Regions from separate parts of the Vibrio sp. CCUG 15886 genome, predicted to be linked through region 1. Evidence: riboswitches for the same ligand, from Rfam matches in the RefSeq annotation. Region 1 holds a riboswitch; the other holds the start of a gene.
What was found. A riboswitch is a leader RNA that binds a small molecule or an ion and turns the genes downstream of it on or off. The one in region 1 is predicted to bind thiamine pyrophosphate.

Region 1 (4,316 bases):
CCGCTGCTGCCTCCATTTGATAACTGCCGAGTAACTGGTACAGATAGAGTGGTAGAGTACGAAAATCTTGGCTACCAAATAAGGCAATTGCGCTCAAATCGCCAATGGAAAACATAAAACAGAGCGCAAACGCATTGGCAAAAGGTTTACGCAGTGCGCGCCACTCAACGATTTTAAAACGATTCCACCCGCTTAAGCCCAATGTAGCAGCCAAGTATTGATACTGCTGCTCGCAATGCAACATCGGCTGAGCGAGCGTTTTAACGGCGTATGGTAATGCCATCAAACTGTTGACGATGATGACGATCAACAGCGCCAAACTGAACACATCTGCAAAACTACGCAGCAATAAAAACAGCCCAGTACTCACCACCAAACCTGGCGTCACCAAGATGATGGTGCCCACCATCTCAATGCCGTCTGCAGGGTATCGCAGACCACGCAACCGCCATGCACGACTGGTGAGCAAAATAGCAATCGCTGCACCCACGGCTAAGGTGGCGGCACCAAACGCTACACGTAACGAGGCCCCCAGAGCGGACCAAAATCGACCATCACTGATCACGTCAGGGAGCTTGCTGTTTATCCCGCTGGCCACCACAAACAGCAGCGGCGGAACCACCAGCAGTGTCGCCAGTGCTATCCACGCATAATCCCACATCAAATGACGCTTAGAAGCTGGGGTTAATTGAACGAAACGGGTGTGGCTGCCAACCGAGACAGGCAGCGGTTTAGTCAATCGCTGCAGCGTCAACACCAGCAAGCTACACAATAACATTTGCCAGATCGCCAGTAGCGCTCCAGCTTGTAAGTCAAAATCAAATTTTATCGCTTGGTAGATAGCCAGTTCGATGGTGGTCGATTTTGGGCCGCCACCGAGGGCCATGACCGTGGCAAAGCTGGTGAAGCAAAGCATGAACACCAAGCCACACACATGTGGTAGTTGCTGGCGCAATCGCGGCCATTCGACCCAACGAAACTTCTGCCAACTGTTCATACCAAGATGAGCCGCCAATTTGTGCTGCTCTGCCGGAATCGACTCTAAGGTTTGCAGCAGCAATCGCGCTGCATACGGCAAATTGAAAAACACGTGCGCGAGCAAAATGCCGCTCAATCCGTAGATCGAAAAGGGCAATTTGGCGTCAAAGCTCGCCAATACACTCGCCAACCAACCACTGTTCCCATAAATGGCCAACAAGCCAAACACGCCTACCAATACTGGCAGCACTAAAGTTGACGCAAACAATTTGAGCAATAACGAACGGCCAACAAAATGTCGCCGAGACAAGGCGTGCGCGACAGGAAGCGCCAAGCCGACACTCAGCAGCATCGATAGCGTCGCTTGAAGAAAACTAAATTGCGTAACATGGCGGTAATAAGGATCTTGCCATACCGCCGTGAGATCCAGCGTCGGCGTCGCCAACAAGAGCGCCGAGAGAGCAGAAACAACAAAGGTCGCGATGATCATCGCGACCCCAATGCCCAACTTAGGAACCGAATTCAATGCGACGCCTTAAAACGTCAACGCGCTTTGCCATTCGCGAATCCAAGCTTTACGCTGCTTCGCCACCTCTTCCGCACTGAAACTCAACGCCTTCTCAGGCACGGTTAAACTGCGGTAGCCCTCTGGCAGCGTCACGTTGGTCACTGGGTACATCCAGTTGCCCGTAGGCATTGCGCTTTGGAACTCATCGCTCAAAATGAAACTCATAAACTGATCAGCCAGCGCTGAGTTCTGACTACTTTTCACTTTTGCGGCGACTTCCACTTGCATGTAGTGCCCTTCACTAAAACCCGCCGCGGCATATTGCGCATCATTTTCGGCAATCAGGTGGTACGCCGGTGAGGTGGTGTAAGAGAGCACCATGTCCGATTCGCCTTTGAGGAACATCGAATACGCTTCCGACCAACCTTTCGTGACCGTCACGGTTTTCTTCGCCAGTTGCTGCCATGCGCCCGTCACGTCATCGCCATACACCGACTTCATCCACAGCATCAAACCTTGACCGGGTGTTGAAGTGCGAGGGTCTTGGTAGATGACTTTCAGATCGTCGCGTGATTCCACCAGCTCTTTTAAGCTCTTGGGTGGATTCGTCAGTTTGCCTTTGTTGTAAACAAACGCAAAGTAACCGTAGTCATAAGGAATAAACGTGTCGTCAGCCCAACCATTTGGCAATGACAGTGCTTGGGTGTTCACTTGATGTGGCGCCAGCAAACCTGTGGCTTTAGCTTCTGCCATCAAATTATTATCCAAACCTAAAACAATATCCGCTTTGGTATTGCTGCCTTCTAAACGTAAGCGGTTGAGAATTGACACCCCATCGTCCAGCGCGACAAAATTCACATCGCAGCCACACTGCGCTTCAAATGCTTTTTCGACTGTCGGGCCTGGGCCCCAATCGGAGGCAAAAGAATCGTAGGTGTAAATGGTTAAGGTTTTGTCCGCCGCAAGTGCAGAAGAAGAGATGCCCATCATTGACGTGATTGACGCTAGGGCTATCAGGTTTAGAGTGTGTTTCACTGCTCGCTCTCCATTTCGCATGAGTTGAGCGGCACAGGCTTGAGGTAGGTGTTAATCGTCCTTGCTAATTAATCCCGACTCAATTCCTACGCCAGCATTATCTGGTTCAGGTTTACGGGTCCTAGGCCTTTGCCTAGTCTCAGCCACTGCGATGCAATAAAACACCACAGTTAAGCGCCCCGATGAGTGGTTCGGATTGTAATCGGAATGATCTCTCTTGGCTATACAGAGTCACCGTCATTGCGATGATCGTATCCCCAACGTGGCACCAAAACCTGTTCGATGCCGAGATGATCCAAGATACGCGCGACCATAAAATCAATCAGATCGTCTATCGACTGCGGTTGATGATAGAAACCGGGCGCGGCGGGCATGATGGTGACCCCGAGCTGAGAAAGCTTGTGCATGTTTTCAAGATGCAAGGTCGAAAAGGGCGTTTCACGCACCACTAAAATCAATTGGCCACGCTCTTTCATCACCACATCCGCAGCACGCTCAATTAAATTATCCGACATACCATGAGCGATCGCCGCCACACTCCCTGCCGAGCAAGGGCAAACCACCATCTGCTTCGGTGCGGCCGAGCCAGAAGCCACTGGCGAAAACCAATCGTCTTTACCACACACCACCAGCTTGTCGGCATCACAAGCCAAATGGGCCACCAGCGCTTGCTGCGCGGCGTCAGGATTGGCTGGCAGTTTGAGACCATGCTCGGTTGCCAATACCACTCTTGCCGCAGAAGAGATCAGCAGGTAGACACGGTAATCTGCCGCCAGTAATTGCTGTAATAAACGTAACCCATAAGGCGCGCCAGAGGCGCCCGTAAAGGCTAACGTGATCGATTTTTCTTGGTTTGTCATGCTCATCTAATATGTGTCTTTTCTAGCGCGTTGAACTCTCTAAAGCGGTCAGTAATTTGCCATGAATGCCTTCAAAACCGCCATTGCTCATGACCAAAATTTGCGTTCCTGCCTCGGCGCGCTGCGCAATGTTGGCCACAAATTGGTCAATGTTATCACTGGTGAATGCCGGTTGCTGACATTGCGCCGCGACGTCCTGCACCGACCAAGCAATTGACTCTGGTTGGTAAAGGAACACTTCATCTGCCTGCTTGAGTGAAGCCGCCAAGGTCTCTTTGTGCACGCCACGTTTCATAGTGGCTGAGCGTGGCTCCAGTACCGCGATGATTTTCTTATCACCCACCTTATTACGTAAACCAGCAAGAGTCAGTTCAATCGCAGTTGGGTGATGGGCAAAATCGTCATACACCGCCACGCCATTGATTTCCCCTTTCAGCTCTAGGCGACGCTTGGTATTAATAAAGCGCCCTAGTGCCTCACAAGCCAGATCTGCTGTCACACCCACATGGCGCGCTGCTGCGATCGCCATCAACGCATTATCGACATTATGATCGCCGACTAAGTCCCATTGCACCGTGCCTACTTGCTCACCCTGTAGCCACACTTCAAAGTGTGAACCATCTTTGCTGAGTTTGACCGCTTGCCACTCGCCGTCCTGACCAGAAAACTCCTGGTCACTCCAGCAGCCTCGTGACAACACATCCGCTAATGCGCCGTCTTGCTTGGGCGCCAAAATACGGCCATTACCGGGAACAGTACGCACTAAGTGGTGGAATTGTCGCTTGATCGCTTCAAGATCATCAAAGATGTCAGCATGATCAAACTCTAGGTTATTCATGATCAAGGTGCGAGGATGGTAATGCACAAACTTAGATCGCTTGTCGAAAAAAGCACTGTCATATTCGTCGGCTTCGACGACAAAAAACATGCTTTCG
Region 2 (4,316 bases), on a different contig from region 1:
GAAGAAGTAACAGCCTCAATTAGATCATATTTTTAGTTAGGTTGGTATAATACATTTGCGTTTTGACTCATCTGTCAGCATATCAACTAGTCTTTAGCATTACTTTGGTAGATTGTTGAGAATGATTATTAATATTTAGTTACACTTAGGCCAGTCAATCAAATCAGTAGGCCACATATGGATATTTCTCGCCGCCGCTTTCTTCAAACTTCATTAGCGTTTTCCGCATTAACGCTTCTCCCTGCGTGTTCACTTTCGCGTAGAACATCGCTTCATCATGGGCGGTTTGTCTATGAGATGACTGCAGAACCGGCTACTGCTGAGGTGGTGCCTGGTTTTGCTACGGATGTGCTCGCCTTTAATGGTGCTATCCCTGCCCCTACGATTCGTTGTCGACAAGGAGAAGAAGTGATCATTCACTTCACCAACAAACTCAACGAGCCAACGACAATCCATTGGCATGGTTTGCGTGTACCTATTGAGATGGATGGTGTTCCCTTTTTGAGTCAAAAACCCGTTATGCCAGGGGAGAGCTTTACCTATCGCTTTACTCCACCTGACGCAGGGACATTTTGGTATCACCCGCATATGAACAGTGTCAAGCAGCTAGGTATGGGGCTAGTTGGGTTAATCATTGTTGATGAAGCAGAGCCAGTTTCTTTTGATGAAGACCATGCTCTAATGCTTAAGCATTGGCATCTCAATGAGAAAGGTGAGTGGAAATCGTTATTGGTCCCACGCTTAAGTGCCCGTATGGGAACTCCCGGTGAGTGGGGAACTGTGAATGGCGTCCATGAGCCCAGCTATCCGTTGAAAGCGAATGCGATGACGAGACTTAGAATCGCAAATGTGGACAATACCATCACTTATCCTATCGCTATTGAAGGTGTGGACGCATGGGTTATAGCAATAGATGGAAACCCAATAAAAACCCCTTATAAGCTCTCTGAGCACAAGATTGGGCCTGGAATGAGGGTTGATGTCGGGTTAATTGCTCCAGGTGTTGGAGAGCGTTTCTATGTGCGACAAATGAAAGGGAAGTTTCCGTTTCCTCTTTGTGCATTCGAATCGGTTGAATCGGACCTATTAAACCAGAATATATTGCCAACATTGCCAACATTGCCGCTCAACCCTATTGCGCCGTTAGATTTAGATACGGCTGAACAAATTGATTTTGTCTTCGAGTGGGAAGGTGCTGTTACTCCGATGGATAAATCTGGCCAAGCTCTGCCGACGTTTTGGTTGGTGAATAAACGCGCTTGGGAGGGGATGAGCCAAGATTCAATTCCAGCACCGTTAGCGACGTTAGAACGAGGGCGGACCTACATATTTAATCTTAAGAACGTGACGCAATACCATCACCCCATTCATTTGCATGGGCACACATTTACCGTATTGGAATTAAATGGCCAGACGCTCGCAGAACCGTTTCATACGGATACTGTTTTGCTGGGTAAGAATGGCAGTGCCAAAGCGGCGTTTGTTGCGGACAACCCCGGTCGCTGGATGTATCACTGCCACGTGATTGAACATATGAAAACCGGATTAATGGGATACATTGAAGTAAAGTGACTCCTGTAACTTTTTAAATCTTGGCGATTTACAGATACATTGTGGCTAAATGAAATTATTGTTTTTTGTACTCGATCTCTGTGTGGATGTGGCTACAATGTGGCCATTAGATTTGTGAGGTTGCTATGAGTCAATTTGCGATATTGGGTTTCATCGCTTTGGGCGGCGCATTTGGCGCTTGTTCTCGTTACTTAGTGTCAGAGCTCTGTGTTGTGCTATTAGGCAGAGGTTTTCCTTATGGCACGTTAACCGTAAACGTGGTCGGTTCTTTTATTATGGGTCTCTTAATTGCCGCCTTTGAGAGTGAGTTGTTGGCGACAGAGCCATGGCGACAAATAATCGGTTTGGGCTTTTTGGGTGCACTAACAACGTTCTCGACATTCTCGATGGATAACGTATTGCTGATGCAGCAAGGCGCATTTTTCAAAATGGGCTTAAACGTAGTGTTAAACGTGACCTTGAGTATCACTGCTGCTTGGGTAGGCTTCCAATTACTTAAATCGTGAAGCAATGGGCGAAATTGAGTTAAATTTTAAACAGGTCGGCTTGGTTTAACCAAGCCGATTTCATATAATCGCTTCACTTGTCGGAGTGCCTTAGGGCTGAGACCGTTTATTCGGGATCCGTTGAACCTGATCAGGTTAGAACCTGCGAAGGGAACAAGAGAAGATACTTGTACCAGTGCGAACTGGTGTCTTATCAAAGCTTGAATCCACAAATTGAAACTCTAAATTGTGTGTTCAACGCCTCTTGTCACAACTTTCCGCCAAGCATTTTTGTCCAAAACCTTTTTATCCAGCATAACAAGAAAGGAAAAATGCTATGTCGAATCGCAAGCAAGCGAGACTGGAAGCTAAACAATTCATCGATACACTCTCTGTGCAGCCGTATCCCAATTCCACCAAAGTGTATGTCGAGGGCTCTCGCTCAGACATTAGAGTGCCAATGCGCGAAATCTCCTTGGCAGACAGCTTAGTTGGCGGGACCAAAGAGGCACCGATCTTTCAGCCAAACGAAGCGGTAAGAGTGTATGACACTTCGGGTGTCTACACTGATCCGACCCATCAAATCGATCTCTATAATGGCCTTCCTAAGTTAAGAGAAGAGTGGATTGCAGAGCGTGCTGATACCGAAGTGCTTGATGATGTCAGCTCGGTCTACACGAAAGAGCGCTTAGAAGATGAAACGCTGGACGAGTTGAGATATGGCAATCTGCCTCGCATCCGTCGCGCCAAAGCTGGGTATTGTGTCACTCAGTTGCATTATGCGCGTAAGGGAATCATCACCCCGGAGATGGAATACATCGCTTTGCGCGAGAACATGGGGCGCGCCAAATATCAAGATGAAGTTTTGACTCAGCAGCATGCAGGGCAAAGCTTTGGTGCGAATCTACCTAAGGAAATTACCCCTGAATTTGTGCGTCGTGAAGTGGCGGAAGGTCGCGCGATCATTCCTTCCAACATTAATCACCCAGAATCTGAGCCGATGATCATCGGCCGCAACTTCCTTGTGAAAGTTAACGCCAACATTGGTAACTCATCGGTGACCTCGTCGATTGAAGAAGAAGTCGAGAAGTTGGTATGGTCGACTCGTTGGGGCGGTGATACGGTGATGGATCTGTCGACGGGGAGAAACATTCATGAAACTCGCGAATGGATTCTACGCAACAGCCCAGTACCGATTGGAACCGTGCCTATGTATCAAGCACTAGAGAAGGTCAATGGCGTTGCTGAGAACCTAACGTGGGAAGTGATGCGTGATACGTTGATCGAGCAGGCTGAGCAGGGGGTGGATTACTTCACGATTCATGCAGGTTTGCTGCTGCGCTATATCCCAATGACGGCGAAACGCGTGACGGGCATTGTCTCGCGTGGAGGTTCGATCATCGCTAAGTGGTGTTTGGCACATCATCAAGAGAGTTTCCTCTATACCCATTTCCGCGAGATTTGTGAGATTTGTGCGAAGTACGATGTGGCGCTCTCATTAGGCGATGGTTTGCGTCCTGGCTCGATTGCCGATGCCAATGATGAAGCGCAGTTTGCTGAGCTCAGAACATTGGGTGAACTGACCAAAATCGCGTGGGAGTACGATGTCCAAGTGATTATTGAAGGTCCTGGGCATGTACCGATGCACATGATTAAAGAGAACATGGACGAGCAGCTCAAGCATTGTCATGAGGCTCCATTCTATACCTTGGGTCCACTGACCACCGACATTGCCCCTGGCTATGACCACATTACTTCTGGGATTGGTGCCGCGATGATTGGTTGGTATGGCTGTGCCATGCTTTGCTACGTAACGCCAAAAGAACACTTAGGTCTACCTAATAAAGAAGACGTGAAAACCGGCTTGATAACCTACAAACTGGCTGCACACGCGGCGGATTTAGCTAAAGGGCATCCTGGTGCACAAGTACGTGACAATGCCTTGTCAAAAGCACGCTTTGAGTTCCGCTGGCAAGATCAGTTCAATCTCTCTCTTGACCCCGATACGGCGCGTGCATTCCACGATGAAACCTTACCTCAGGAATCAGGCAAGGTCGCACACTTTTGTTCGATGTGTGGTCCAAAATTCTGCTCGATGAAGATTTCGCAAGAGGTTCGTGAGTACGCTAAAGGGCAACAAGGTGAGGCAGGACAGGCGATAGAAGTGAAGCTGTTGGATGACCCATTGGAAGGAATGAAGCAAAAGTCCGCGGAATTCAAAGCATCAGGTTCGGAGTTGTATCACCCTGCAGTGAGTCA

Region 2: linked by a shared signal. The riboswitch ahead of thiC (phosphomethylpyrimidine synthase ThiC) and the one ahead of thiB (thiamine ABC transporter substrate binding subunit) in region 1 are both predicted to bind thiamine pyrophosphate.

The regions. Positions count from the first base shown of each region.
Region 1 covers NZ_JAQQBT010000005.1:241,246-245,561, forward strand. The annotation lists gene thiP (thiamine/thiamine pyrophosphate ABC transporter permease ThiP) at 1-1,504, opposite strand, end outside; gene thiB (thiamine ABC transporter substrate binding subunit) at 1,514-2,521, opposite strand; TPP riboswitch at 2,588-2,713, opposite strand; gene PQQ36_RS12630 (flavin prenyltransferase UbiX) at 2,743-3,381, opposite strand; gene mpl (UDP-N-acetylmuramate:L-alanyl-gamma-D-glutamyl-meso-diaminopimelate ligase) at 3,404-4,316, opposite strand, start outside.
Region 2 covers NZ_JAQQBT010000023.1:162-4,477, forward strand. The annotation lists gene PQQ36_RS20955 (multicopper oxidase family protein) at 178-1,572, shown strand; gene crcB (fluoride efflux transporter CrcB) at 1,698-2,078, shown strand; TPP riboswitch at 2,150-2,248, shown strand; gene thiC (phosphomethylpyrimidine synthase ThiC) at 2,395-4,316, shown strand, end outside.